Regions from separate parts of the Ruegeria sp. YTSA105 genome, predicted to be linked through region 1. Evidence: riboswitches for the same ligand, from Rfam matches in the RefSeq annotation. Region 1 holds a riboswitch; each other region holds the start of a gene.
The links. Region 1 has a riboswitch for cobalamin ahead of AC2FH2_RS11730 (hypothetical protein). Riboswitches for the same ligand answer to the same signal wherever they lie in the genome.
Positions count from the first base shown of each region.

Region 1 (9,634 bases):
CGGGCCGAACGTGGGCCGAGGCCTGGCAGTTTGGCCATCAGGTCGATCAGATTGTCGATATCGCTGTTCGAACTCACTGCGCTTGCTCCTGCATAAGGGCCGGGCAGTTGGGCCCGGCCGGTATTTCGTCAGGAGTGCCTATCAGAACGGCAGCTTGATGTCTGCGGGCAGGCCCATACCTTCGGTCAGCTTAGCCATCTCAGCCTGCGACCGTTCTGCGGCCTTGGCCTGAGCATCTTTGACGGCGGCCAGGATCAGATCTTCGACCACTTCCTTGTCGTCGCCGTTAAAGATTGACGGGTCGATATCGAGACCTTTCAGCTCTCCCTTGGCCGTGGCTGTTGCCTTGACCAGCCCTGCACCGGATTCGCCGACAACCATGATGGTATTCAGCTCTTCCTGCATATCCGTCATCTTGGTCTGTAGATCCTGCGCGGATTTCATCATCTTGGCCATGTCACCCAGGCCGCCGAGTCCTTTGAGCATCGGTATTCTCCTAATATCCGGTTTGACGCCTAAATACGGGCGCGGTCGGCGCGGCACAAGGGCCGAGCTGGCTCCCGCCCGTCGTCAAGGCCTTTCCTCCCGTTGGGCCCGGGAGGTTTCCAGTTGGGTCAGATGGGACGGTTTCAGTCTTCCTCGAACGGGTCCCATTCGTCTTCGACCTCGGGCAGCGCCTCGGTTTCTACTTTGGCGGCACGTTCTTCCGGTGTTTCAATCCGCTTGATGCGTGCCTTCGGAAATTGCATGAGCACCGCCTGAACCAACGGGTGTTTCTCAGCCTCTGCTTTCAACGCCAGCTCGGCGGCGTCTCGAATCTCGGCGATGGTCGCAACCTCACCATCGGCTACAATCGACACAGCCCAGCGGTTGCCAGTCCATCGTTGCAGCGACGAACCCAGTCTCGCTGCCAGATCTGTGGGTGCGTTTTGTGTCGGGGTGAATTCGATCCGCCCCGGTTGGTAAGAAACCAGCCGCACCCCGTTTTCGACCTCGACCAGAAGTTTCACATCCCGATTGGTGCGGATCAATTCAACCACGTGGTCAAAACTCGGATACCGTGCCAGCGCCGATTGGATATCATGGGCCAGAGCGGCCGACGGCGCGCCGGCAGGGCTGCTAGTTGCGGACACGTAAGAAGATGATGCCGCTGGTACCGGAGCCTGAGAGGGCACGGCCATACCACCGCCCGGACCACCATTCGGAGGCGGTGGCGGGTTGTCCTGCAGGCGCTTGATCAGCTCTTCGGGGCTGGGCAAGTCGGCAACATGGGTCAGGCGGATAACGGCCATTTCAGCAGCCATCATGGCATTTGGCGCGGCCGATACCTCTTCCAGCGCTTTCAGCAACATCTGCCACATCCGGGTCAAAACGCGCATTGGCAGGGCCTCGGCCATTTGCTGACCACGGGCACGTTCATCAGGGGAAACCGTCGGGTCCTCGGCTGCGTCTGGCGTGATCTTCACAACCGAAACCCAGTGCGTGATTTCGGCCAGGTCACGCAGCACGGATAGCGGATCGGCCCCTTCGGCATATTGCCCGCCCAATTCAGTCAGCGCGCTTGCTGCATCCCCTCGCAGGATCATTTCCATCAAGTCCAATACCCGGCCCCGGTCGGCCAGACCCAGCATCGCGCGCACCTGATCGGCGCTGGTTTCACCGGCCCCATGGCTGATTGCCTGATCCAGCAGCGAAGTTGCGTCGCGCGCCGACCCTTCGGCCGCGCGGGTGATCAGCGCCAGGGCATCCTCCGCGATCTGCGCCTTCTCAGCCGCTGCGATCTTATTGAGCAGGCCAATCATGTCCTCGGGTTCGATCCGGCGCAGGTCAAATCGTTGGCACCGCGACAGAACAGTCACCGGGACTTTGCGGATTTCGGTCGTGGCAAAGATGAACTTCACATGCGCAGGAGGTTCTTCCAACGTCTTGAGCAGCGCGTTGAACGCGCTGGTCGAAAGCATGTGAACTTCGTCGATGATGTAGATCTTATAGCGCGCACTGGCGGCACGATAGCGCACCGAGTCGATGATTTCGCGAATGTCATTTACGCCGGTGCGGCTGGCGGCGTCCATCTCCATCACATCGACATGGCGGCCTTCCATGATGGCGACGCAATGTTCGCACTGGCCGCAAGGTTCGGTCGTGGGCTTGCCTTGCCCATCAGGACCGATGCAGTTCATGCCCTTGGCGATGATCCGGGCCGTGGTCGTCTTACCGGTGCCGCGGATGCCAGTCATGATGAAGGCTTGCGCAATCCGGTCGGCCTCGAACGCGTTTTTCAGCGTGCGCACCATTGCGTTCTGACCGACGAGGTCAGCAAAAGTTTCCGGGCGGTATTTCCGCGCGAGAACCTGATAGGCGGGGCTGGGCGTGTCGGTCATGTCTGCTCTGTTGGATTCGTGTCAGGTTTGCAGCGTAGAGACCCCCGCCGTCCGCGTCCACCGCGCGCGAAAAGGAATTTCGTTTTGGCAAGTTGCATCAGAGCCGGTAAATCATGAGGGGCTTCAGCCCCATGTGGTGATGCAGGAAAAGGAGCTGTGTTGGAGAGTTTTGCAATTCACCCTCTTGGATTGGGCAAAGGGCAGATCGCTCTGTGCCCACTGCCGGGTGTCACGGGCGATTATGCTGGGGATTTCGCAGTAATCCGGGATTGGGCGCCGGACCTGGTCATCTCGATGACGACCTCGGATGAGTTCCAGCATTCCGGCGGGCTGTCATTCGAGGCGGACCTGCAGTGCGAACGGATTGCCTGGGTTCACCTTCCAATCCGCGATTTCGGCGTCCCCACGCCTGAGGTTGAGGCGCTTTGGCCGCAAGCCAGTGAGGCGGCCCAACATGTCCTTGCCAGCGGTGGCAAGGTGCTGGTGCATTGCCGCGGTGGGTGCGGTCGCTCGGGGATGGTTGTGATGCGGCTAATGGTGGAATGCGGCGAAGCGCCTGGCCAAGCGCTTCGGCGGTTGCGTGCGGTGCGGCCCTGCGCGGTGGAAACCGACGCGCAAAAGGACTGGGCCGGGTTGCCGGCCCGAACCCTTCCCTGATTCAGGCAGACACTTGATACGGAATACTGTCGCTGCGCGGCGGCAGGGTCGAAACGTCGAGCATCGCACAGGGTGGTTCTGACAGAAAACCAGCGGATTTCTGGATGAACTCCGGCCCGAACATCATGTCGCCATAGGCGTCCAGCATTTCTGTCGGCGTGTCCGTACTGGTGCCGCAATAGACCCTGATCTGTTCTGATTGGGCCCGAAAACGGGCCGTGCAGCCTTCGGTGCAATGGGTCAGATCGCTAGTGCCTTCGACCTCGAATGTTTTGGATGCTGCAGGCGTTGCCGTCGCCATCGCCTCGGCCATGGCGCGTGCCATTCGGGCCAGGGCGGGGCAGGGTTTCCCGGTCCTCTGACAGACGGTTGCGGTGAATTCATGTGTCTTTGTCTTCCAGATCATAATGCGCCCTCCGCGCGCAGGACGAAGGGTGAGGATCAGGTGTGACAGCGCGCTGACGACCTGCCCGGACACCCCGCCCGAGTTTCGGTTTCGATACGATGGCAGGTCTCCTGACTTGCGGGTCGTCGCTTTGCCGACCTTCCCAGCCCTGGGGCCAGTGGTATTTCGGCATTGCTCACCGCTTACAGTTGCGGGGGCAGTCGCGGAGTTGGCCCTTTCCGGCATCGCCGGGGCAGACCGCACCGTGTTCCCTTTTCATCCCGCCCCAATTCCGGGGCAAGAACCATCACCACATCGCTAGCGGCTATGCAGACCCCGAGTCAAGCCACCTGTTGGGGTTCAAACCGGACGTTTGGTCATCTTGATGAAATCTTGACTCTGGTGGCCGAAATCGGGCCGATTGTTGAGTGAACCGAGTAGTTCAGAATTTGTCGGAAGCGCCATGCTTGATACCACGCCCTGCGTCCAGACTAAGGACTTTGATTTTGCCTCAGGCTCTGCCAGCCTGTCGGCGCGGCTGTATCTGCCTGAAACCGAGCCGAAGGTCGCCGTGGTGATTCACAGCGCAACTGCAGTGCCGCGCGAATATTACCAGCATTTTGCCCGTTGGCTGGCCGCCGAACAGGGTATTGCCTGTTTGACCTATGACTACAGCGATTTCGGGCATTCGCTGCGCGACAAACTCAAAACCTCCGAGGTGACCATGGCGGATTGGGCCTTGGTCGACATGCCCGCCGCACGGGCTGAGATGCGCAGGCGGTTCCCGGACGCTTTGCAGTGGAGCATCGGTCATTCCCTTGGTGGTTTGCTGGGGCCGGTGCAGCCAGACATTGATCAGATCGACCGGATGATCTGTGTATGTTCGGGGCTGGTTACTCTGTCCGACCATCCCTGGCCCTATCGCGGGCTGGCGTGGATGTTCTGGCATGTGCATGGGCGTCTGGCAGTGAATGCGCTGGGCTATCTGCCGGGCAAAGCGGTGGGGATCGGTGCCGATTTGCCTGGTCCGGTCTATTGGCAATGGCGTAGCTGGTGCACGGCGCCGCAGAATTATGTGCCGCAGATCGGTGACGCTCTGCCCGAAGCGAGATGGGCGCAATCGAATACGCCGGTGGACCTGTTCACCTTCGAGGACGACCAGATGGTGCCGCCAGACGCTGTCTGGCGGCTTGCCGATCTGTATGGACCAAAGGCGCGGCGGCATCTGCTGTCTCCGAAAGAGATCGGAGTGCCCGAGATCGGTCATATCGGTGCCTTTGCCCGCAGAAATCAGGCGCTTTGGCCCCGGTTGATTGCCTGAAGACGCGCTTTTCCGTCCCCGTTAGGGTCTGTTGCGAGACTTTTTGTCATGCATGACAGACCGCACCATTTTACCAAAGGCTTTGTCGCGCGCCCGGGATTGCGCAAGGGTTTCAGAGTTCCTCTGATCCTCGCGCCGCAGCTTGTTCCAGCGTACCAGCCGGTCCGGCGAGAGCAGGCCATCGGCAATCGCCTCTTGCACGGCGCAACCGGGTTCGGCCTGATGCTGGCAATCTGAAAACCGGCAGGTCGCAGCCAATTCCAGAAGGTCTGAGAAAACCTCATCCACGCCGTCTTGGGCATCCATCAAACGCAGGGCGCGCATTCCTGGCGTATCAATCAGCCACCCCCCGTTTCGCATCGGGTGAAGCGCACGATGGGTCGTGGTGTGGCGACCCCGTGCGTCATCCTCGCGGATCCCCGCCGTTGCCCCGGCCTGACCAGTCATGGCGTTCGCCAATGTGGTTTTGCCGACACCGGATGAGCCGACCAAAGCAGCAGTTTGCCCGGCAGGGCACCAGGACAGGATCGGATGAATCTCTGACGCCTCCAGCGCGTTGACGGTTAGAACGGTCAGAAACCGAGCCAGCGAACTGGCCTGACTGGCATAGCTCTCTGGGTCAGGGCAGCTGTCGGCCTTGGTCAGGACAACAACCGGATAGCACCCGGCCTGATGCGCCAGCGCCAGATAACGCTCAAGCCGTGCCAGATTGAAATCGGCATTGCAGGAACTGACGATATACAGCACATCCACATTCGCCGCGATCAGCTGAACCTGCGCACCGGTGCCTGCGGCCCGGCGTTGCAAGAGGCTTTTGCGCTCCAAAAGATGCCGAATGCGGTTTTGATCATCCGCAAGGACCCAATCGCCAACCGCAAATTCGCCGGTTGATCGGTCAGGGGTCAGATCAGATGTGCCGCCAAGCGCATTCAGGCCGATCAGGCGATCACGATGGACGGCGTTGATGCGATGCGGTGTGCAGGTAGGGTTCACAGCATGTTGGGCTGCAAAATGAGAGGACCATCCCAGGTCCGAAAGTGTTTTGGACATTGTTCTGCCTGTGTTCAGATACAGGAAACCATCAGGGTGGCAGGCGCGCACCCATCGGTAACGTGTTCAGGCAAAAGCGGGGGTTAGTCCCGGAAACGCTCTGCCCGAAGGGTCATTGCTACAATCATAAAGTCCCTCCTGCGGCAGTCGTTGCGCGTAAGTGAGAGGTTGGACATCGACCCAAGCGGGGCTCGTTGTGGCTGCTTCCTTCCGGATCTGACCAGGTTGGCGAGGCGCTCGCCCGCGCCAACCTCTCGAGGGTGGATATAGGCAGTTGGCCGGAAAAACACAACCCGTCAGAAGGTCAGAAGAATCCGTAAAAAGCCATTTCCGTCAGTTCCAAGGACTTGTGGATCAAATTCCTGAATGTCCTGCAGATGTCGGTGGGCATTTGGACCGGTGCGTAAGATCGCCTGCGTACCCGTGTTACTAGTGATTCTGAAGGGTTCCTGGGCCTCTTCCAGCGGATCGCTGACCAAGGTGCCTGACAGATAATCCAGCAGGGCTTGCTGGACCGGCAGGATGGGCATGTCGATACGTTGCGCATTACCCGCAAATGGGAAATGCCCGCCCCCGCTGGCGCGATAATTGTTAAGCGCGACGGCAAATTGCTGATCCGGTGCAATGGGGGTGGCACCGACCAGAACCTCTGAAACACGCCGGTTTTCGGCATTGATCAAGGTGCCCATATCGTCGAAACGCGGAGGTTGTGTCAGATCAATTCTGCAGGACAGCCCGTATAGCACATCAAAGTTGTGACCCACCCGATTTTCGCAAATAAGTTCGGATGCAGATCCGGTCGAAATCTGGTTGAAAACAGCTGCGGACATCTCAAGCCAGTCCACGATTTGGTCACCGGATACAATGACACCCTGCAATTCGTTTGGAAAAACATGCAGGTCAACCACGTTACGCAGGAATATCTCGCCAGGCTTAACATCCGTATAGAATCGCGGCCCGGCCCGACCGCCGAATTTCGAAGGTGAAACCGCCGATAAAATCGGAATATCTGCCAGGTCGGTATCGGACATACACAGACGTAACGCGGCAGCCTGGGCGGCGGCGACCAGCCTCAGCCCACGGTCCTCGGCGCAAAAGCTGAAATAGCTGTGCAGATGGTGCGGGGTGCGGCCGACCGGCTGGCCCGCTCGCCTGCGGGTTTCGGCATGACCAGAGGAAAACAGATGCAACAATTCCGGATCTTCGGGCGCCAGTGATACCATTTCGTCGGGACGCCCTGCAGATATCGGTCGTAGCGCCGCCCGGGCTTCGCCAACGGTCCAGCCGCCGCGCTCTGCCGAGTGAAGTTTCAAGTCGATCACCCCCAGATGTGATCCGGCCGTTCCGGGTAAGACAACTGGTTTGCCATGCACCAGAGTGTTTTCAGAGCCGGCCTTGACGGGATAGGTCAAATGGGAATGACCAGCAATTATTGCGTCGATACCTTCGATTTCGGCCAGCGGAATAATCGCGTTTTCCATATTCCGTTGTGACCTGTCCGGTCCGAAACCGGTATGGGCCAGCGCGATGATCAGGTCGCAATTTTCGTCTTGGAGCTTTCTGACTTTGTTTGCCGCACAAGTCAGGATGTCCTGAGTGGTAAGGGTGTCGTGCAGCTTGTGCGCCTCCCATTGCGCTGTCTGAGGCGGGAGGACCGAAAAAACCCCAATTTTCAAGGCCATAGGTGTCGGCGAGCCAGGGATCTCTTTGTGCAAAATGACATGATCTTGCCAGATCTGAGGCCCATTCGTGCGCAAGGCGTTGCTGCTGAGCACAGGGCAGGGGGCGTCAGAGATAACGTGCTGTAAGAATTGAAGCCCGAATCCGAAGTCGTGGTTTCCCAGGCCAATCGCGTCATATCCCAGGCTGCCGAAGGCCTGCATCAGGATGTGCGGCGCATTGGCGGGATCGGCAGCCCAATCCCCCAACGGTGTACCCTGCAGAGCGTCTCCGTTGTCGAAGAGCAAGACGATATCTCCGTCTGCCTCAGCCTCGTTCCGCGCCTGCCGGATCAGGCTGGCCGTTCGGGTCAATCCGATCGTAGGTTCGTCTTGATCCGCGTAATAATCAAAACTGCACAGGTTCATGTGCAGATCGGTGGTCGCCAAAATCCGGATACCTACAGACTGATCAGACAAATGCGAAATTGTTTTTAATACTCTACTTTTGGCAGTTTTATGAATAACAACTTCAACAAAAAGCATAGTAAGTGCAAATTTTTTTATGCACTTGCGGTAATTTGACGGGATCGCCTCGGTTTTCGGTCGTGGAATTGTCGTTGCAACACCGAAGCTGTCATGGCAGCCCTGTGCAGGCGAACCAGAGGAATTTAAATGAAGAACGCGGAACAGGTAACGTTTGGTGGATCAGGGCTGGATCGTGCCGCACATCTTCGCGGAGACGTCGACACGATGGCAGCAGCGCGAGCACATCCGAAAGCGAAATGCCTGTTGCTGTGGCGCGGAAAGCTGCTGGTTCAAGGAGAGGCCCTTGATCAACTCTGCTTGTTACCTGTCTTGCATGAGCTGATCGCAAATGGTCCCGGTGGGATCGTCCCAGCGCCAGTATTGCTTGGTCTCTCGGATGAAGTTCCGGTTTTTGCCTTTGATATATCCGATTGGATGCCCGAGGGCGTTGACCTGTCCGAGCTTGGGGCATTCTTCGACCGATCAGAGCAACAGCACCCGGATTTGCCTGAAGGTCAGGTTTTTGTCGAATTGCGCCGCATCATGGCGCGCCTTTCCCCACGTGATGCCGAACTTTCGGCTTCCGCCAAGGCGGTCATCGCCTGGCATGAAACCCATAGGTTTTGCGCCCGTTGCGGCGCCGCCAGCGAGATGTCGCAAGCAGGATGGCAACGCAGTTGCCCGTCGTGTGGGGGGCAGCATTTCCCACGCACCGACCCGGTCGTCATCATGTTGATCACATATGGGAATTCGGTGCTGATGGGGCGATCCCCGGGATGGCCTGAAGGGATGTATTCGCTACTGGCCGGATTTGTCGAACCCGGAGAAACGCTGGAAGCGGCGGTGCGCAGAGAGGTGATGGAAGAGGCCGGTGTCCCCGTCGGGCAAGTAACCTATCTTTCCAGCCAGCCCTGGCCCTTTCCGGCGTCACTGATGTTTGGCTGTGCAGGCGAGGCATTGTCGCAAGAAATCACTATAGATCCGGTTGAAATCGAAGATGCGATATGGGTGAATAAGGCTGAAATGATGCAGGTCTTTGCTGGGGAACATCCCAGCCTTCTGCCAGCGCGCAAAGGCGCGATTGCGCATTTTCTGCTGCAAAACTGGCTTGCAGATACGCTCGACTGACAAAATACTGGGCGAATAGGCAAGAGAACGATAACCCACCATGCAATTCTCCGCACGTGAAGATATTCAGGCCCCCGTCAACGCAGTGTTCGAAATGTTTGCGGATTTCGAACGGTTCGAGCGGATGGCAATGCGCCGCGGGATCGAGGTCCGGCGTTTGTCAGGGCATATGGGCGTTGTGCCCGGTACATCCTGGGAGACCGAGTTCCGTATGCGCGGAAAGCCTCGGCGCGTGGAAATCAATATGGCCGAATGTGATCCACCGACCCATATGCGGTTCGAGGCGGCAAGCAAGGGAATGAATGGCTCAACCAGGGTCGAGTTTCTGGCCCTGTCGCAACGTAGAACCCGGCTGACCGTGGATATGTCGCTATCGGCCAAATCCCTGCCTGCACGGCTGTTGCTGCAATCGCTCAGATTGGGTCAGTCGCGGTTCCGGCGACAGTTTCAGGCCCGCCTCAGCGAATTCGCGCGGGAAATGGAAGAACGTCATCTGCACGGTTCTTGAGAATTCCGAGACAAGAGG
Region 1 covers NZ_JBXWNE010000008.1:44,180-53,813, reverse strand. Annotated here, with positions in the region: gene recR (recombination mediator RecR) at 1-77, opposite strand, end outside; gene AC2FH2_RS11745 (YbaB/EbfC family nucleoid-associated protein) at 142-486, opposite strand; gene AC2FH2_RS11740 (DNA polymerase III subunit gamma/tau) at 630-2,381, opposite strand; gene AC2FH2_RS11735 (protein-tyrosine phosphatase family protein) at 2,538-3,038, shown strand; gene AC2FH2_RS11730 (hypothetical protein) at 3,040-3,444, opposite strand; cobalamin riboswitch at 3,528-3,747, opposite strand; gene AC2FH2_RS11725 (alpha/beta hydrolase family protein) at 3,887-4,744, shown strand; gene rsgA (ribosome small subunit-dependent GTPase A) at 4,766-5,794, opposite strand; RNA gene ffs (signal recognition particle sRNA small type) at 5,953-6,051, opposite strand; gene AC2FH2_RS11710 (5'-nucleotidase C-terminal domain-containing protein) at 6,091-7,932, opposite strand; gene nudC (NAD(+) diphosphatase) at 8,128-9,108, shown strand; gene AC2FH2_RS11700 (SRPBCC family protein) at 9,149-9,616, shown strand.

Region 2 (9,634 bases), on a different contig from region 1:
TGATGATCTTGATCCGCTATCGGCAGAGCCTGGCATCACGGTCGAGATCGTGCCCGCTGGCCGCGCGCTGCCCGGCGACGCCGATCTGGTCCTGCTTCCCGGAAGCAAATCAACCATTGGCGATTTGGCTTATTTTCGTGCGCAGGGCTGGGATATCGACCTTTATGCCCATGTGCGACGTGGCGGTCACGTGTTGGGATTATGCGGTGGCTACCAAATGCTAGGTAACACCATTGCTGATCCCGATGGTGTGGACGGGCGGCCAGGTACAGTCGATGGATTGGGGCTGTTGGATGTGGATACCGTTATGGTCGGCGAGAAAAAGGTGACCCTGCGGACTGCACGCGCCCTGCCGGGGCACCAACCGCTGACCGGATATGAGATCCATATGGGCCGCACCGAAGGCAACGATTGCACCCGCGCCTGGCTGGAGGTCGAGGGCCGCCCAGAAGGCGCAGCTGATCGGACTGGCCGGATACGCGGAAGCTACCTACACGGTATATTCTCATCCGATCAATTTCGGGCCGACTACCTACAGCTTTTGGGAGTCTCTTCCACCCTGCACTATGAGGACGGTGTCGAAGATACGCTTGATCGTCTGGCCGACCATCTGGAAAGACATATGGATCTGGACCGCTTGCTGGAACTGGCTGAAACGCCGATTAAAGGCTGACTTTTACTCGGCTTTTTGCTCGGCCAACGCACGGTAGATTTCGCGGCGAACCATTTTTCGAACGTTCCGCGTAATGCGTTCACCCAGTACGCCCTGCAGTTCTTCACGAACAACCTGCGCAATCAAAGAGCGCAAGCCATCGTCATCAAGCCGGGACATGGCAGCATCTGCTTCTGAACCTGTTGTATCCGCGGCAGCCGATACCTCTGGGTCCCGTACAAACACTGCCTTTTCAACAGTCTCAGTCTCTGCATCTGGGGCTTCGTCTTGGGGTTGCCATTCCAACGGTTGATTTGGCGTTCCTGAATAGGCATCTACGCTGTCACCGTCGGGCTCCCACTGATCTTCGGTCCTGGCGATCGCGGCTTCCAGCGCCTCAATTTTGGCACTTAGACTTTTGGCTATGCCCTCTTCCGCAACTGGATCAGGTGAATGCTCTGTAGCCGACTCCGCTTCATCACCCGCAACAACATCGCAGGCGCGCAAAAGCATCGGTTTCACCGATTTTTCAGCGCTGTACTCAGCATCCAGCTTGAAAGGCTGCGTCTCGACACCTGTTTGCTCGCCAACCCTGAGCGCATCAGTCAGAACAAGCCGCCCTGGCTTTCGCTCTGACTTGGAACGCACCAGATCGGGAACTTTTCGACCTTCTTCGCTGACCAGCCGCTTGACCGATGACAGTACGTCTTCGATCCCGGAGTTCACGACATTGTCTGTCATTGTTTTCTACCGCTCTAACCTCAGGTCCGAGTGTAGCCAAACAATGCAGACCTCACAACAGGCAGTATTGGGTGTTTAGTCCCGACGCAGTGCTTTCAGGACCCGATCCAGATCTTTGCTCTGCTTGCTGACCTGCGCGGGGGCTTTCTTCACCAGATTATAGTAAAGGGTCGGATCGTAAATCTGAACCGCCAGGCCCAGACGCTCGGCCGTGAGCAAACCTTGGGCCTGCAGCAACTGATAAGCCGCCAGAGATCGCTCGGTTCTGGAAGCAATTTCGGCAAGCTGCGCGTCCAGCAAATCCTGCTGAGCAGCCAGCACGTCCAGAGTGGTCCGCGCACCCAAAGTTGCCTCTTCGCGGATACCATCAAACGCAACTTCCGAGGCGCGTACACGTTCCGAAGAGGCCCTCAGGCTTGCGCTTGCAGTTTGGAACCGGACATAGGCATCAGACACGCCCTGCGTAATGTTCTTTTGAACATTCAGCAGATTGGCACGCGACGCGTCCCGCGATGCCATTGCGCGGCGCACGCTTGCCGCGAGTCGACCACCCGCATAGATCGGCTGGCTGAAGTTCAGCGAGATACTCGCATCATTCACATAATCGTCGTCATCATAGCTCTCGGTGACGCCCGCATCAGCGTTCAGGCTGACATTCGGACCCAGGCCCGCGCGCTGCTGCTGAACGACCAGATCAAAAGCCCGCACTTGGTGCTGTGCGGACAGAATGGACGGGTGATTGCGTTGGGCCAGGCTGACAGCCTCGGTCTCGGAGCGGGGCAAGTTTGGCAGGCTGGGCTGACCAGCAGTACGGCCCGGCAGTTTGCCGACTGCGTTCACATATTCCGCCTGAGCAGTGCTCAGATCGCCGCGCGCATTCGCCAGATCGGCCTGCGAGCTTGCAAGCTGAGCCTGAGACAATGCGACGTCTGTGCGGGTAACTTCCCCAACTTCGAAACGATCCTGCGAGGCGCGAAGCTCTTCTGCGGACAGTTCAACGTTGTTTTGACGAATCGATACGGTCTCTTCCTGCAGCAGAACACTCAGGTAAGCGGTCGCCGCGCGGAACAGGACCTGCTGTTCGATATCGATCAGCGCCTGCCGGGTCGACAGCACCGTTTCCTGCGCTGATTGCTTGCCTAGAATCGAGGCTCCGCCATCATACAACAGCTGGCTCAGCGTCAGGCCCGAGAAGAAGTTCGAAGGATCTACACTGTTCGTAACACCACTGTTTCTGCTGCGCGTATAGTCTTGGCTAACCGCGACGGTCCAGTTGATAATAGGGCGCAAAGCCGATAGCGCGATCGCCACATCCTCGTCCGCAGCCCGCAGCAACGCCCGGTTCTGTTCCAGCAAACCACTAGTATTATATGCTCCGATGAACGCGTCGGTCAGGTTGTCGGCCCAAACCGCCCGTCCAGGCAACGTGCCCAAAGCAATACCTGCAGTCACTGCCAGAGTCCTGACCAGCTTTCCTCCTGCTGCAAAACGCATGGCGAAATCCTCTCAAATCAAAATAACGCAGCCCTCAGGCCAGTTTGCGTCTTTGTGTTGAACTAATCAAGGCAGCAGATATATCTGCCCGCCGACTATAGCGAAAATGCACTCTCGGCCGAGAAAGCCTTCAGAACTGGTGCACTTGCGTTGAATGCCTGGCGCCAGGTAACGCGATCGCCTGATTTGTGGCCTATACGGACGGTCCCAAGATCACCTTCCATGAACAGGCAGGCGATACGCCCATGATCCTTAAGCTGGTCAATCAATGCAGACGGAACCTCTTCTACACCGCCCTGGATCATGACCACGTCATAAGGCCCATGCTCGGCAGCGCCCTCATCCAGCGGCCCCACGTGAACAACCACATTATCCGCGTCAGCCTCCATCAGCAGCGTTTGCGCTTCGGCAGCTAGCGCTTCATCCGCTTCCACCGCTACGACCAACTGCGCCATACGGGCTGCAACAGCCGTCGAATATCCCAGCGCCGGAGCAATATCCAGAACAACCTCATCATTGGTAATGTTCAGCACATCCAACATCTTGGCCAGTGTTCTCGGTTCCAGAATGTAGCGTCCAGCCTCAAGTTCTATCAAACCCTCGACATAGGCGGCTTCGCGTTGCGCGTCTGGCACAAAATTCTCGCGCTTGACGGACAGCATGGCATCAATGATCGGGAACTTGGTAACGTCCGAAGGCCGGACCTGCGTATCGACCATGGTGCGGCGGCGGGCTGCGAAATCTGTCATTGGATCGCTCATTCATTTCCCAAGGTTGATGGGTTTGTGCCACATCCCGGGCAAACCAGCAACGGCCCGCAAGCGGAAACTTTCGTCTGTCGTGAAGATTTTAGAGTGATCCGAATGGGTGATCCAATTTTCAGTTCCTCAAATTTAGACCGAACCCACTGGACGCCCCGGATTAAAGCTGCTAAAACGCCTGTCACACCACGGCAAGTATTTGATATTACTTGAAAAGGCGAGTTGGCGGAGTGGTGACGCAGCGGATTGCAAATCCGTGTACACCGGTTCGATTCCGGTACTCGCCTCCAATACTTTCAAACAGTTGCTTCGCATTCGGCTTTTCGAGCCTGCGACATGCCGTCTCGCTACGGCAGTGCTCTGCTGAGTGAAGCTTGACACCGGATTGATCAGAAGGCGGTGAACTCACTGGCTCGGCCGGTAAATTTGACCGCTCTATCGAATCCACGCGATATGCCCTTTGAAGTAACGGGCCCGCGAATCCTTTCGTCTGGATATCTTCGAGGCGCAAAGCCCAAACTCGCCTGCCGTCATTTTGCATCTGACTGACCAAACATGCCGCTGACAGGCATTGGCAGGTCGCTTTTCCATTCTCGATGATTTCCGTGCGTCTGCCGCGCTTGACAAGCCCCCTGCCCGTGCCGCATGTCCCATCCGTTGGTGTCTGCACATGCAGATGAAAAGGGAATGCGTCAGCGGTCATCCGTCAAACGCAGCCGCCCCCGCGACCGTGACCGGAGAGGGTGCCCAAAGCCACTGGCCAGACAGGCCGGGAAGGCGGGACATCTGCCAGAGGCCAGCCTCTGACATCCGCAAGCCGGGAGACCTGCCAACATCCGAAGTTGAAACCGGACGGGGTGATCCGGTGTCGGGCCCATGTCGCAATACGTGGCCCGCATGAAACCCCGTCCCCCGCGAAGAGGATTTGGGGGGATGAGAGACATGACCGAGACCACACCTGTTGAACTGCTGGTGTGCACGACCTGCCGCCGCGGCCTGCCCGTCGAGAATGATGCAGATCGTCCTGGGGCGTTGTTGCACAAGGCGTTGGAGCAGGCAGAACTTCCTGATGGCGTCACTTTGAAGGCAGTAGAATGCCTTTCAAATTGCGATCAGGGCTGCTCGATTGTGCTGCGTGGCGGACCCGAACGTTGGACCTTTGTCTATGAGCATCTCGATGAAACCGATCATGTCGAGACCATTGTTGAAGGTGCGACCAAATATCTCGCGACCCAAGATGGCCTCGTTAAATGGCGCGAACGTCCTGAACATTTCCGCAAAAACTGTGCGGCCCGCATTCCCCCGATTGGAGCTTAGATATGAGCAATCTCGAAAAACTGCCCGTCACTGTGATCACTGGCTTTCTGGGCTCGGGAAAGACCACGCTAGTGCGTCATCTGATGCAGAACCCGCAGGGCAAGCGCCTGGCCATTGTGGTCAACGAGTTTGGAGATGTTGGCGTCGATGGCGATATCCTCAAATCCTGCGCGATCCCCGATTGCCCGGCGGAAAACATCATGGAATTGGCCAATGGATGCATCTGCTGCACCGTGGCAGATGATTTCATCCCGACCATCGAGGCGCTGATGGCGCTGGAGCCGCGCCCCGATCACATTCTGATCGAAACCTCTGGCTTGGCCCTGCCCAAGCCGCTGCTGAAAGCGTTCGACTGGCCGGATATCCGCTCGAAAATCACCGTGGATGGCGTAATTGCTCTGGCCGATGCCGAAGCTGTGGCCGCCGGTCGCTTTGCCCCGAATGTCGCTGCGGTGGATGCCCAGCGCCTGGCCGATGACTCGATTGATCACGAAACGCCGCTATCCGAGGTGTTCGAGGACCAGATCTCCTGCGCCGACATCATTCTGCTGACCAAGCCTGATCTTGCTGGCCCCGAGGGGGTCGCCAAGGCCAAGGAAATCATCGCGGCAGAGGCTCCGCGCCCGCTGCCCGTGGTCGAAGTGGCCGAAGGCGCTGTGGATGTACGTGTTGTGCTGGGGCTTGAGGCCGCTGCCGAAGATGACATGGAGGCACGTCCCAGCCATCACGATGGCCACCACGATCACGAGCATGATGATTTCGAAAGCATCATTGTCGAGCTGCCGGAACAGACCGATCCGGCCCAGCTGGTCGCCAATATCGAACGTCTGGCGAATGAACTGAACATCCTGCGGGTCAAAGGCTATGCCGCTGTTACCGGCAAACCCATGCGCCTTTTGGTGCAGGCAGTCGGGGCCCGTGTGCGTCATCAGTACGACCGCCCGTGGGAGCCAGGTGAAGAGCGTCGCTCGCGTCTGGTGGTCATCGCCGAGCATGACGACATCAAAGAGGCTGAAATCCGCGAAATCCTCGTGGGTGTGACCGAGGCTGCCGAGTAAACCATGCACGTCGTCTTCCGCGAAAGCCACGGGTTAGAGGAAACGGAGACCCCGACCGATCTGGGCCAGAGCCCGGCGGATCTGGTGGTGCTGTCCTTTTCCGACAGTGACCTTGGCGCTTTCGCGGCAGGCTGGCATCGTGGGGGTGGACCCGAAGGTCGGATGCCGACCCTGCGGCTGGCCAATCTAACGGCGCTGAAGCACCCGCTTTCTGTCGACACCTATGTCGAGCAGACGCTGGAGGGCGCCAAAGGCATTCTGATCCGCCTGATCGGTGGCGTGCCCTACTGGTCCTACGGATTGCAGCAGGTTCTGGCACTGGCCCACGCCAAAGGCATCGCTGTGGCAGTCCTGCCGGCGGATGGACGTGAAGATACGCGCCTGGATGACTATTCTACCCTGCCTGTTTCAACCCTGCGGCGGCTGGCGCATCTTTGCGACACAGGCGGTGAGGTCGCAGCGCAGGCTGCGCTGGCGCAAATGGCACTGGCCGCGGGGCTTTATTCTGGCCCGGTGATGGGAGCCAAGACGATCCCGGAATGTGGCGTATGGTGTCCGGATCGCGGTGTGATCCCGGCGGATATCGCATTCGCCGGTGATGCCAAGCGCATCCTCGTGACCTTCTATCGCGCCTATCTGACCTCGGCAGACACTGCCCCGGTCGCGGCCCTGATCCACCGTCTGCGTGCGCGTGGGTTTCAGGCTGTTGGCCTATTTGCGCCGTCGCTCAAAGCCCCTACCGCCGCTGACTGGCTGCGCGAACAGGTCGTAGCGCTGGCCCCCTCGGCAATCATCAACGCCACCTCCTTTTCGGGCAAAGGCGCCTCGGGAACGTCCCCGCTGGACGCCGCCAATGTGCCGGTATTTCAGGTCGCCTTGTCCACCGCACGCCGCAAGGCTTGGGTCGATGCGGAACGCGGGCTGTCCCCCGCCGACCTCGCAATGCATGTGGTCCTGCCCGAGGTGGATGGCCGCATTTCGGCGGGCATCGCTTCGTTCAAGGAACCGGGCAAGCGCGACCCGTATCTGGAATATTCCCGTTTTGCCCACCGCCCCGAGCCGGAACGGGTTGAGGCGATCATAGACCGGGTGGACGGCTGGCTGCGCCTAAGCGACAAACCCAAGCCAGATCAGGTTCCAGCGTTGGTGCTGTCGACTTATCCCGGCAAGGACTGGCAGATGGCCCATGCGGTTGGCCTGGATGCGTTGGCCTCGGCCGAGGCGATGCTGTCCGATCTGCAGGCTGAAGGCTATGATACAGCACCCGGCGAACCGATAGCCGAGACGCTTTTGGATGCGCGACTGGCTTGGCCGCTCGCGGCCTATCAGACCGCGCTGGCAGACTTGCCGGAACAGTTGCAAACGGATCTGCAATCCATTTGGGGCAAGCCTGAGGACGACCCGGTTTTTGCCGATGGTGCGTTCCACTTTACCGCCTTGAACCGGGGCAAGACACTGATCGCGCTGCAACCGGAACGCGGCACGCCCGAGCTGCGCGATGACGACTATCACGATCTTTCGCGCACCCCGCGCCACAGCTATGTTGCCTTCTATCTCTGGCTGCGTAAGGGGCATGGCGCGGACGCGCTGATCCATATCGGCGCGCATGGCACGCTGGAGTGGTTGCCTGGTAAATCCGTTGCTCTGTCGGCAAATTGCTGGCCCGAGGCGTTGGTCCGCGATCTGCCGGTGATCTACCCCTTTATCGTGAATGACCCCGGCGAGGCCGCACAGGCCAAACGCCGGATCGGGGCTGTCACGCTGGGCCATATCCCGCCCCCGATGCGCACAAGCGACACGCCGGACCGTATGGTGCGGCTGGAATCCCTGCTGGACGAATTCTCGAACGCCGACGGGCTGGACCCCAAACGCCGCGACCGACTACAAGAAGACATACGGGATGAGGCGCAGGCCATTGGTCTGGAAAGCGATCTGGGTCTGAATCAGGCAACCTGTACCGCCGAAGCGATCACCCGTATCGACCGATTTGTCTGCGACATCAAAGAAAGCCAGTTCGGCGACGGCTTGCACGTCTTTGGCCGCGTCCCCGAAGTGACCGGCAATTTTGATGCCACGCCTTCGGCGCATGCGGAACGTCAATCACTTTTGGACGCACTGGCCGGGAAACGGATCGAGGCTGGCCCGTCTGGCTCACCCTATCGCGGGCGCTCGGACGTGCTGCCGACAGGGCGAAATCTTTACACCACCGATCCGCGTTCGGTTCCAACACGCGCGGCCTATACCCAAGGTGTCAAACTGGCCGAGGAACTAGTGCGGCGGCATCTGCAGGAAGAAGGCGATTACCCCAAGGGGCTGATTGTCGACCTCTGGGGCTCGGCCACGATGCGCACTGCGGGTGAAGAATTCGCCATGGCGCTTCACCTGCTGGGTGTGAAACCGGTTTGGGACAAGGGGTCGGAGCGGGTTTCCGGTATCGAGGTGCTGCCAATCACTGATCTCAGCCGTCCACGGCTAGACGTGACCTTGCGTGTCTCGGGCCTGTTCCGCGATGTATTCCCGACGCTTTCTGCGCTGTATGGCCAGGCAGTGCGAGCATTGTGTGAACGGGACGAGGCAGCAGACTGGAACCCATATGCCGGGCAGGCACCGGCCGCCCGTGTCTATGGCCCCGCCCCCGGCAGCTATGGCCTGAACATGACGCAGCTATCCGAAATCTATACGGACGAAGCGCGCACACAGGCCGGTCAGGCTTGGCTGGATGCCAGTTCCTTTGCGCTTGAGGGCGAGCAAATTGCACGGGATGTCGATGGTATTACCCAACGCGTTGCCCACGCCGATAGCTTTGTTCACCTTCAGGACCTGACCGAAACCGATCTGCTGTTGGCCAATGACTATGCCACGCATGAGGCCGGTTTTGCCGCCGCCAAGAAAGTCACTGGCGGTACTGCGCAGCTGTACCATCTGGACAATACCAACCCAGACACCCCCCGCGCCCGAACCCTCTCTGAGGAAATCAGCCGCGTTGTCCACGCGCGCGCGGCTAATCCTGACTGGATCGCAGGAATGCAACGGCACGGATTCCGCGGCGCCGCCGAGATCGCGGCAACGCTGGATCATATGGCAAGCTTTGCCCATCTGTCGGGAACCGTTGCACCGCATCTATTTGACATCTACCACGATGCCACACTGGGTAACGCCGAGGTTGATGCCTTTCTGCAAGAGAAGAACCCACAGGCGCATCAGGCCATGCAGGACCGGTTCCGTGCTCTGCTCGAGGCTGGCCTGTGGAACACGCGCCGAAACTCGATCCGAGCCGATCTGGAGGGGTTGGGATGAGTGCACCGATCGTTCAGGGCTGGTGCCCCGGCGCCCATCGCCCGATGATGTCGGGGGACGGGTTGGTCGTGCGGGTTCGGCCGCGGCTGGCGCGCCTTGAGGCAGCGCAGATGTTAGGCCTGTGCGAACTTGCCGACCGGTTCGGCAATGGCACCATTGACCTGACCATCCGCGCCAATCTGCAACTGCGCGGTGTGGCCGAGGCCGATCACCAACCTTTGCTGGAAGAACTCGCTGCGCTGAACCTTTTGGATGCGGAACCGGGTATCGAGGTGCGGCGCAATATTCTGGTGACACCGCTCTACCAATCCGGC
Region 2 covers NZ_JBXWNE010000002.1:361,463-371,096, forward strand. Annotated here, with positions in the region: gene AC2FH2_RS04450 (cobyric acid synthase) at 1-673, shown strand, start outside; gene AC2FH2_RS04455 (hypothetical protein) at 677-1,393, opposite strand; gene AC2FH2_RS04460 (TolC family outer membrane protein) at 1,469-2,887, opposite strand; gene AC2FH2_RS04465 (protein-L-isoaspartate O-methyltransferase family protein) at 2,983-3,636, opposite strand; tRNA gene AC2FH2_RS04470 (tRNA-Cys) at 3,865-3,938, shown strand; cobalamin riboswitch at 4,290-4,496, shown strand; gene AC2FH2_RS04475 (DUF1636 family protein) at 4,591-4,965, shown strand; gene cobW (cobalamin biosynthesis protein CobW) at 4,968-6,023, shown strand; gene cobN (cobaltochelatase subunit CobN) at 6,027-9,320, shown strand; gene cobG (precorrin-3B synthase) at 9,317-9,634, shown strand, end outside.
Region 2: another riboswitch for cobalamin. It lies ahead of AC2FH2_RS04475 (DUF1636 family protein); the one in region 1 lies ahead of AC2FH2_RS11730 (hypothetical protein).

Region 3 (9,634 bases), on a different contig from region 1:
TCGCCCTGATTGCGCTGGGCATCTTTCTGGATGCGCTGCAGCATTTTGCCGGTCGCTTCGGTCCGGTTGTCGCCGGTCAGGGCCAGCAGATAGTGAAGATCGGCGAAGATCAGGCAGCCATCTTCGGTCCGGGCGGCGCTGAGGTCGGCCAGTTCCTCCCAGCGGTTTCCAACTTTGACGCCCTCAAGCTCGAGCCGGGACAAAAGCGACGTGGCATTCGATATGTCACGGTAATCGTCGGTTTTGTCCTGCCGGACATACTGGTCATACAGTTCCATAACCTGATCGACCTGGCCCAGGTCCAGATGCATCAGCGCCTTGTGCCACCAGACATGATAGCGAAAGTTGTTGCAATGCGCCCAGGCATCCTCGCGTCCGGCCAGCCAATCAAGACCTTGCTGCGCATTGCCGGTCATCTCGTGCACATGGGCCACTGCGTGCAGACCCCAGGCATCATCCGACACCATCCACAGTGCCTGACGTCCGGCGATTTCGGCTTTTTCATAGGCCCCGGTTTCCTCAAGCGCGAAGGAATGGCACCCCAGAAGATATCCGCGGCCGGCGTGGTCGGGTTCATAAGCAGGCAGGACACGTTCGATCGACCGTCGCATACCAGCGGCATCTCCCAAGACAAACCGTGTTGCATGGCTGAGTTTCATCGCCAGCGAGTCCTGTGGGTGGAGGCGCAGAATTTCTTCAAACTTCTGGATTGCATGTGAGGGCAGGTCGGACAGGTAAAGGGCCAACGCGTCGACATAAAGCCGCTCGCGCTCAGTTACCGGTTGGCGATCCATAGCGGTGTTGGCAGCATTCAACGCTTCCGCTGCAACTGGCATCATCTCGCGCCGACCCAGCAGGACCAGGAACAGACCTTTGATGGCGTGACCAAGCGCGAAATCGGGCTCAAGCTCTAGCACTTTGCCCAGATGCTGGGGTGTGACAGCTGAATGCGCCATGAAACCAAGCAGAACACCATTCCACGCCTCGACACTGGCCGAATGGCAAAGAGTGTTCATCTGTCCGAAAACATCTTGTTTCATGCGCGGGATCCAATCCATTTGCGATTTATTACTTTATTCGATTTAGCAGAGAGTCAGGCGGGGTCGTATCAGTATCGGCCCTGCTCTCGAATTGGTGAAAAGCTGTGTGTGGAAAACGTGAAAAAATCCGCCGATTCAACGGCATGTTTCAGCAATATGCCGCCTAGTAAGGCATTGTGTTTCAATCTTCAAATGGGTTCTTAGCGTTCAGGACTGCTGCAGTGTCCGCTCCGAATTGTGGCGGAGCCGTCCGGTAGGTAACCGGTGTCCGCGACAATTTCAGCGGGTTTCCGATCAGTTTTACCTCGGCCGGGGCAGCCTGCATCGCGATCTGCATTTGCCGCGCCGCGACCTGCTCGGTGTCAAAAACCTGATCCAGGGTCTGGACCGGCCCAACTGGTACTTTGCGTGCCTCAAGTTCTGCGATGACGGTTGTTGTGTCATATGACTGAACCGCAGGGCGCAATAGGGCGTTCAACGCATCCCGGTTTTCCAGCCGCGCCGGATTCGTCGCAAAGCGGACGTCATCCGCCAGATCAGGTTGGTCGATGAATTCGCAGAACCGGCGGAACTGACTGTCATTACCTACAGCAAGGATCACATGGCCATCGGCGGTTTCATAAACGTCATATGGAACAATATTTGGATGACCATTCCCACGGCGTTGTGGCACATTGCCGGATGTCAGATAATTCACGCCTTCATTGATCAGCCACGCAATCTGGGAATCGACCAGAGCCAGATCAATTTGCTGTCCCTCTCCGGTCTGGTCCCGGTGGCGCAATGCTGCCAGAATGCCAACGCAGGCATACATACCGCACATGACATCAGCGATACCAACTCCAACTTTCATCGGCGCCCCTTGGGGATCGCCGGTCAGAGACATGACACCGCCATAGCCCTGCGCCATCAGATCATATCCGGGCTTTGATGCGTTAGGCCCATCCTGCCCGTAGCCTGAGATCGAACAATAGACGAGGCTAGGGAATTCCTGCGAGAGCGATTTGTAATCCAGCCCGTATTTCGCAAGCCCGCCGGGTTTGAAATTCTCGATCAGGATGTCCGCAAACGAGGCCAGCCGCCGAATTTCCGCCTGACCTTCGGGTGTGGTGATGTCGATGGCGACCGATTTCTTGTTGCGGTTGGCTGACATGAAATAGGCACTAAGATCCGATGGAACCCCGTCGGCATCAGCGACATAGGGTGGGCCCCACTGGCGCGTGTCGTCCCCTTTAGTGGCAGGGTTTTCGATCTTGATAACGCTGGCACCCAAATCGCCCAGCAACTGTGTGCAGGTCGGTCCGGCCAGAATGCGGGACAGGTCCAGAACCTTGACGCCCTTCAGCGGCCCTTCAGATCCGGCCATCATATCCTCCGCGGTCAATCTCAGCAGCGATTACGGTGAACCTATCAGACTTGGTTGCCGCTTCCAGAGCATCCCTCAGTTCGGCGCGGGTGCGCACCGTGTGACCATTCCCACCGAAGGCCCGGCCCAAAGCTGCAAAGTCGTGGCGGTCGAAATCGACGCCTACGTTCCCCATTTGCCGCTGACGCTGTTTCAATTCTATCAGGGCAAGGCTGGCGTCAACGAACACCAGGAAAATCGGGTTACCCCCCATCTCGGCAACGGTCGACAGTTCTCCGGCGACCATCAGGAACCCGGCATCACCGGAAAAGCTGATGACCGGGCGCGTGGGTTCGGCCAGCTTCAGCCCGATGGCCATTGGCAGAGCGCAGCCCATGGTGCAGAGCGCCGAAGATTGGATCAGCCCGCGTTCTTCGGAACATCCCCACATCTGGCTGAGAAGGATGCGATGCGCGCCACTGTCAGCGGTGGCCAATGTCTCGGCAGGAAGAACCGCGCGGGTTTCCGCAATTACCGCGGCGGGACCCCATACGTCATCAGTAGGGAAGGCTCGCGCCAGGGCGGCCCGAACCTGTTCGGGTTCGCTGCCGGGCCAGGTGGCGCGGGCAGGGTTGCCCTTTGCAATGGCCTCGAGGGTCGCGCCGGTATCAGCCACCAGGTTCAACCCGGCCTGATGCATGTAGTGATCGTTCGGAACCGCCGAAATGTCGATGACGCGCTTTTCTTCGGGGTCCCAAATCTCGCGCCAGCCTGGGCGCATTTCGATCGGGTCATAGCCCAGACACAACACCAGATCGGCCTGTTCAACCAGCGGCACCAGATGGGTGTCAGCAAGCGGCGACAGGCCCGCGCCGCCAAGGCACAGTGGATGATCCTCGGGAACCACGCCCTTGGCCTTGTAGGTTGTCACAAAAGGAATGCCAAAATGTTCAAGGAACGCCTGCACCACATTGCGCGAGTCGTCATATAGAACATCCAGGCCGATAATCGCGATGGGCCGTTCGGCCTGTGCCACCCAGCGGCGGGCTTTTTCAACGCAATCCCCCTCGGGCGCGACGGCGGCAGGTTTGACAAGACGGCGGCGTTTGACATCGGTCACAGGCGCATCCGCAACCGAAATCGGCACGTCGATATGCACCGGTCCTGGGCGCGGCTGATTGGCCAGCGATACCGCTTTGTCTGCGATAACATCCGCGCCTTTAGCGGTCAGCATGAACGTCCCTTTGGTGATCGAGCGATAGACCCGTGCGTGATCCATGACCTGATGGGTGTATGTCAGCGCCTCATCTGCGTCGACACAGCCGGTCAGCACGATCATTGGCACCCGGTCCTGCAACGCATTGGCGACCACATTGATCCCGTTCATTGCGCCTGGGCCGAGTGTGGCCACCAGAATGGCTGGGGCACCGTCGCGGTGATGCACCGCCTCGGCCATAAAGCCAGCCGCGTTCTCGTGTTTGGTCAGGTGAAAGGTTATTCCCGCCTTTTCCAACGCATCCACTAGGGTCAGCACCTCGCCACCTGGCATGCCAAAAGCGTGGCGGCAGCCAGCCTCATAAAGCCGTTGGGCCAGAATGTCCGCAGCGCGGGGCGACGAGTCCTGCATCAGTAAAGCTCCGAAAACTGTTTCAACGCAGATTGCGGAGGACAGACCCGGACGCAAGGCGCATCACGCCAGTGTGACTATTTGACAGCGGCTTCGGCCACGATCTGAAAGGTGTCATCCAATTCCTGGGCAATGTCCCTCAGGGGGTCTCCTCCCTCATAGATATAGGGCGCGAATACAAAGCTGGGCGTTTTATAGGACAGGGTGGCGGTACCGTCCTCGTTTTCAGTCACGTAAAACCGGATCGGTGCTTCGATCATTGCGCGCACCGAGGTTTCCAGCACGCGCACCGCATAGTCATTGTTGAAGGCGCCGATCACCAGATTGCCTGGGATTGTAATTCCCCGCGCGGCGGCGGCTTTGGTGGGGCCGGCCTGCGTGACCACGATCAGACCGTTTGCCTTAACCGCCGATTTGGTGTCCGAGACCAATTCTTCATAGCTTTTGCCCGTAGGATACACGGCCCATCCCGAGAGCGGTTCGTCGGCCCAGGCGGGCAGGGCCAGCAGGGCGAAGACGGTCCAAAGCAGTTTCATCCAGAGGCCTCCTTTTAAGGTGTCTGCAGGAATCCTGCCAGAAATGTGAGATCGTCGCACTCACAATCTTGTGCGCATTCGGGATTGCGCCGCGCCGCTTAAAGCCGCAGAAACGGGCGCAGGACGAAGGGAAAGGTCTGGATCGGATGCGCCTGATGATCTGCAAAACCTGTGGCACCGCACGTGATCGGGCGGCCGAGGTGCAGGCTGTGCAGGACGCACTGAAAAGGGCCGGATTTACGGATCAGGTCGAAGTGAGCGAACACGCCTGTTTCAGCGGCTGCGCGGAACCCACGGCGCTGGCTATACAGGCGCAGGGGCGCGCATCTTATGTGTTTTCGGGTGTCGATGTGGTGGCGGATGCCGCGGATATCGCTGAAACTTGCCGTACTTACCTGAACAGCCCGCAGGGCTGGATTGAAGACGCCCGACCCTGCGGGCGGCTTCGGATGTGTTTGCGTGCGCGTATTCCGGCGCTTTAGTCGACCTGAACCGTAACCGCAGCACGAACCGGCACGTTATCGACCGAAAGCGGGCTATGGCTGTTGGAATTCAGTGAAACCGAAACCTCGACCTCGCCTTTGGGCAACTGATCAAGATGCATCCAACTGCCGTAAAGCCGGGCGAGCTTTTCTCCGTTGATGTAAACATGCGCGTGCCCTTCGCCTGCCAAGTCTGCGGTCGATGCGTTCTGCGGTGCGAAGGTAAAGTTTTTTGGCATGACATGCAGGTTCCAGCCAGACATAGGATCCTGTGTCAGAGCGATGTCCAGTGTAGGTGCATCTGCGCCTGCCGGTAGGTTCAGGGCCGTGGAATGATCGTGGGCCATGGTCTCAGTGTGTGAGGCTCCGTGAAGAGACGGATCAGAATGGTCGTGGCCATCAAATGTGACGCCATTTGCAGCAGCAATTACAAATCCTGCACCGCCGCCAAAGACCAGACCGATCACGAATAGAGCAAGTGAACGGGTCATTGTATTTCCTTGAAAACATAGAGAAACGCGCCAAGTTTACACCCGGCGCGTTCATTCGAAGTGCGATCAGGCCGTTGCTTCGGAAGGTTGCGCTTCTTTCTGCCAGAAATAGCCAGCGAACGCGCCAACCAGAACCCATGCAACCAGACCGATTCCAAAAGCTCGTGCCGCGAACAATGCGCCAATTTCAGTCGGCACAGGGCCGGTGAAAACATCGGGCTCGGGTGCACCGATAAGATGTGGCACCAACAGAAGTACTGCGGCGATCACATAGCTGATCAGGTTACCTCCAAAGGCGATCAACCACATGGCGACAAGGGCTGCTGCAACCGTTGCGAACCACCAGACCTGACGTGCATAGACATCGGCTGCTGCGACACCCGGCACTTCGGGCGCCAGGGTGAAACCTGGTGCAAGGTGGAAGGCGATAAATCCGGCCAACCCCCAAAGAACGCCGGTCCGGCCATCAATCTGATGCCCTTGACCTTCGGCTACCGACATCAGCGCAACCATCACCAGCGCATAGCCGGTATAGGTCAGCATGGTAAAGATGACACTCAGCGCATCACGCGTCAGTTCAGAGAACATGCGCGGCAGCTCGGGATGAGCCGATACGGTCTCGCCCCCGAAATGCACCAGCTCTCCGGATTCATAAAGCTCGGCATGCAACAATACTGGTTGCACAAATACCAACTGCAGCAAGGCGGCAATCAGCCCCGCTGCAGCACCAGCGAACAACGCGCTGGTCAATATACGACTGAACACGGTCTTAGTGGCAGGGGAAGCCGGTCGCGTGACGCACGTCATGCGCTGCATCATGCAGGGCCGCTGCCTGAACGTGACCGGTCAGCGTGATGAGGCCCAGACCCAGAACCACTGCAAACATGACCGGAACAAAGCCTGTACGCGCGGCGGATGCTGTTTTCGTTTGTGTTGCCATTTTGTATTCTCCTCTGCCGCCGCACCCGACGGCCGGTGTTTCGTTTTTTCGCCTGGCAGGTCTCCTGGCTTGCGGGTCGATGCCTCTGTTCGCCTTCCCCCCGGATAACCGGGAGTGGCTGGTTGAACAGGGGCTCTCCGCTTACAGTCGCGGGGGCGGCTTTGGAGTTGACCACCGAGGCAGTCGCACCAAATTCCCTCTTAGCATCCGGATTTCTCCGGCAGGACCAGACACCCCCATTTAGCCGCTATAGCTGTGGCGGTGCAATCATCATTTGCGACGTATTGTGTCAGATTATGCGCTTTTTCAGCAAATAAATATCCATGATCCAACCATGGTCGGCACGGGCATGGGCGCGGCGGTCCAGAATCTGCTGGGCAACCTCGGCCAAAGGGCCTTTGATCAGGATTTCCTCTTTCATGCCGACATATGCGCCCCACCAAATGTCCAATTCTTCCATGTCCAGGTTTTGGAAGGAACATTCGCCATCCAGCATCACCGCCACGTTTTCTGCGGTTTCCGGCCATCCTTCGTCCCGGATGCGACGACCAGTTGTTACGATATAGGGCGCGCCCAGTTCGTTGATCGGAATCGCATGGGCCGCCGTCAGCGCTTGCAGCGCGGTGATGCCGGGAATCACCCGTGTTTCTGGCTGAGGGGTCAAACGTGCCGCGATTCGCAGCGAACTGTCATACAGCGACGGATCCCCCCAGATCAGCAGCGCCACATGGCGGGCCTTCGGGTGGGCTGCGATGACCTCCTGCCAGCGCAATGCAATCGCATCGTGCCATTCGTCCACTCCGCGTAAATAGCCATCATCGGCACGGCGTTTGGGAATGTCGAAATACGCGATTTGCGGAAGAGTATCCGCGACCTGAGCGATGATCTGCTCGCGCAGCCCTGCCAGATCGGCCTTGTTTTCGCCCTTGCGGGGGATCAGGATCAGGTCCGCCGAACGGATCGCCTGCGCCCCTTGAAATGTCACATGATCCGGGTTGCCGGTGCCAATACCGATCAGCGTCAGGTCAATCATTTTCGAACTCTGCCAGAGGTCCATACAGGATCAGGGCCGGGGCGGTGCCGATCTCGGTTTCCAACTGCTGCGACAAGGCACCGATGGTCGAGCGTTGCAGCTTTTGTTCGGGGCTCGAGACGGATTCGGCCATCAAAGCAGGTGTATCCAGCGAAAGGCCGTGGGAATGTAAGGCCCTGACCAAAAGGGGAAAGGTGCGCTTGCCCATAAACACGACGGTCGTAGCCTGTGGATCAGCCAGTGCTGCCAGGTTCAGATCTTCGGGCAGTTTGCCGCTGACATCGTGGCCGGTGACGAATTGCACGCGCCGCGCGGTCAGTCGCCGGGTCAGAGGAATGCCCGCCGCTGCCGCCGCCGCTACCGCCGAGGGGATGCCGGGGATGATTTCATAGTCGATCCCGGCCTCTTGCAGGGCCACCAGTTCTTCTTCAAGCCGGCCGAACATGCCGCCATCACCGGATTTCAACCGCACAACATGCTGACCGGTTTGTGCATATTCGACCAACAAGCGGCTGACGTGATCCTGCCTGGGCGAGGGGCGCCCGGCGCGTTTGCCGACACCAACCAGATCAGCATCCTCACGCGCGTGGCTCAGGATCGGGCCACTGCTGAGGTCATCAAACAGCACCGCATCGGCTTTCTGCATCCTGTCTACCGCCTTCAGTGTCAGCAATTCCGGGTCGCCGGGGCCTGAACCGATGAAGGACACAAAACCACTCATGCCGAGGCCTCGGCGATCAGATGAAAGAATGTCCCGGTGACATTGTTTCGCACCGATCCGGTTTGCGGGCCTTCCGCGCCTTCGGCGTCGAACACGCGCGCCAGCGGGGCGTCAGGCTGTTCGATGATCGAGGAATAGTGGAACTCATGCCCGCGTAGCGCTGTGCCTTCGGCAAATCCGGCCATTGGGGCCAATAATTCCGCCTTGCGATAACCCAGGTTGAACTTGCGCTTTTCATAGGAGGTCACAAGGCCCAGAAGGCCCGCCATTTCGTGCCGGGCACCCTCTTTGTCGATCAACGCCTGACCCAGCGCCATGTAGCCCCCGCATTCGCCATGCACAGGTCTTGTCTCGGCATGTTTGCGCAGCCCAGTCTGGAAGGTGTTGGCGGCGGCCAATGTGCCTGCGTGCAACTCGGGATACCCACCCGGCAGCCAGACCAGATCGGCATCCGGGGCAGGGGCTTCATTCGCCAGTGGTGAAAACGGTAGGATTTCTGCACCCGCCGTGCGCCAGCCTTCCAGCAAATGCGGATAGGTGAACGAAAACGCAGCATCCCGGGCCAGTGCGATCCGCTGCGCCGGAGGGCGCGGCAGCACGGCTGACGATGGCCTATCTGGGCTTGAGGAAGCCGCCCGCTTGATCGCCTCCAGATCGACATGTTCACGCAGGAACGCAGCATAGCCGACAATGGCGCTTTCCAGATCGGGATGTTCCACCGCCTGGATCAAACCTAAGTGCCGCTCGGGAAGTGTCAGGTCTCCGCGTCGTGGCAGAACGCCCAGAACCGGCAGGCCTGCACGTTCCATACCCAACCGGGTCAGACGCTCGTGGCGCGGGCTGGCGCAGCGGTTCAAAATTACCCCGGCAAAGGGCAGGTCGGGGTTGTACATCCGAAACCCCAGCGCCGTGGCTGCAGCTGATTGCGCCTGACCGCCGACATCCAGAACCAACACCACAGGCCAGCCCATACGCTGCGCGGTTTCCGCGCTAGAACCATGGCCAATCTCACCGGGTTTGGCGACACCGTCGAACAGACCCATCGATCCTTCGGCTACGACGATATCCGCGCCGTCAGCCTGTGCCGATATTGCGTTCAGCAGAGGATCGCCCATCGCCCAGCTGTCCAGATTGAACGAGGCGCGCCCAGCCGCCGCCCGGTGAAAGGCCGGGTCGATATAGTCAGGGCCGCTTTTGAATGGTTGGACGGTCAGGCCATCCTCGGCCAGCGCACGCAGCAGGCCCAGCATCACGGTGGTCTTGCCAGTCCCCGAAGACGGTGCCGAAATCAGAATGCCCGGAGGGTTAGTCATCACCATGGCTCCAGCTTGACCAAGGGCTGTCCGCGCTTTGCGGGCGATACCGGCGGTCGTAATCCTTAGAATACAGGCAGCTTTCGTCAAACCCTTCACCAGCCAG
Region 3 covers NZ_JBXWNE010000002.1:376,972-386,605, reverse strand. Annotated here, with positions in the region: gene AC2FH2_RS04580 (tetratricopeptide repeat protein) at 1-1,040, opposite strand, end outside; gene AC2FH2_RS04575 (CaiB/BaiF CoA transferase family protein) at 1,222-2,406, opposite strand; gene AC2FH2_RS04570 (thiamine pyrophosphate-binding protein) at 2,393-4,012, opposite strand; gene AC2FH2_RS04565 (DUF302 domain-containing protein) at 4,090-4,548, opposite strand; gene AC2FH2_RS04560 (DUF1636 family protein) at 4,617-5,030, shown strand; gene AC2FH2_RS04555 (hypothetical protein) at 5,027-5,521, opposite strand; gene AC2FH2_RS04550 (CbtA family protein) at 5,588-6,286, opposite strand; gene AC2FH2_RS04545 (CbtB domain-containing protein) at 6,291-6,461, opposite strand; cobalamin riboswitch at 6,499-6,707, opposite strand; gene cobF (precorrin-6A synthase (deacetylating)) at 6,751-7,494, opposite strand; gene cobA (uroporphyrinogen-III C-methyltransferase) at 7,487-8,215, opposite strand; gene AC2FH2_RS04530 (cobyrinic acid a,c-diamide synthase CobB) at 8,212-9,534, opposite strand; gene cobM (precorrin-4 C(11)-methyltransferase) at 9,521-9,634, opposite strand, start outside.
Region 3: another riboswitch for cobalamin. It lies ahead of AC2FH2_RS04545 (CbtB domain-containing protein); the one in region 1 lies ahead of AC2FH2_RS11730 (hypothetical protein).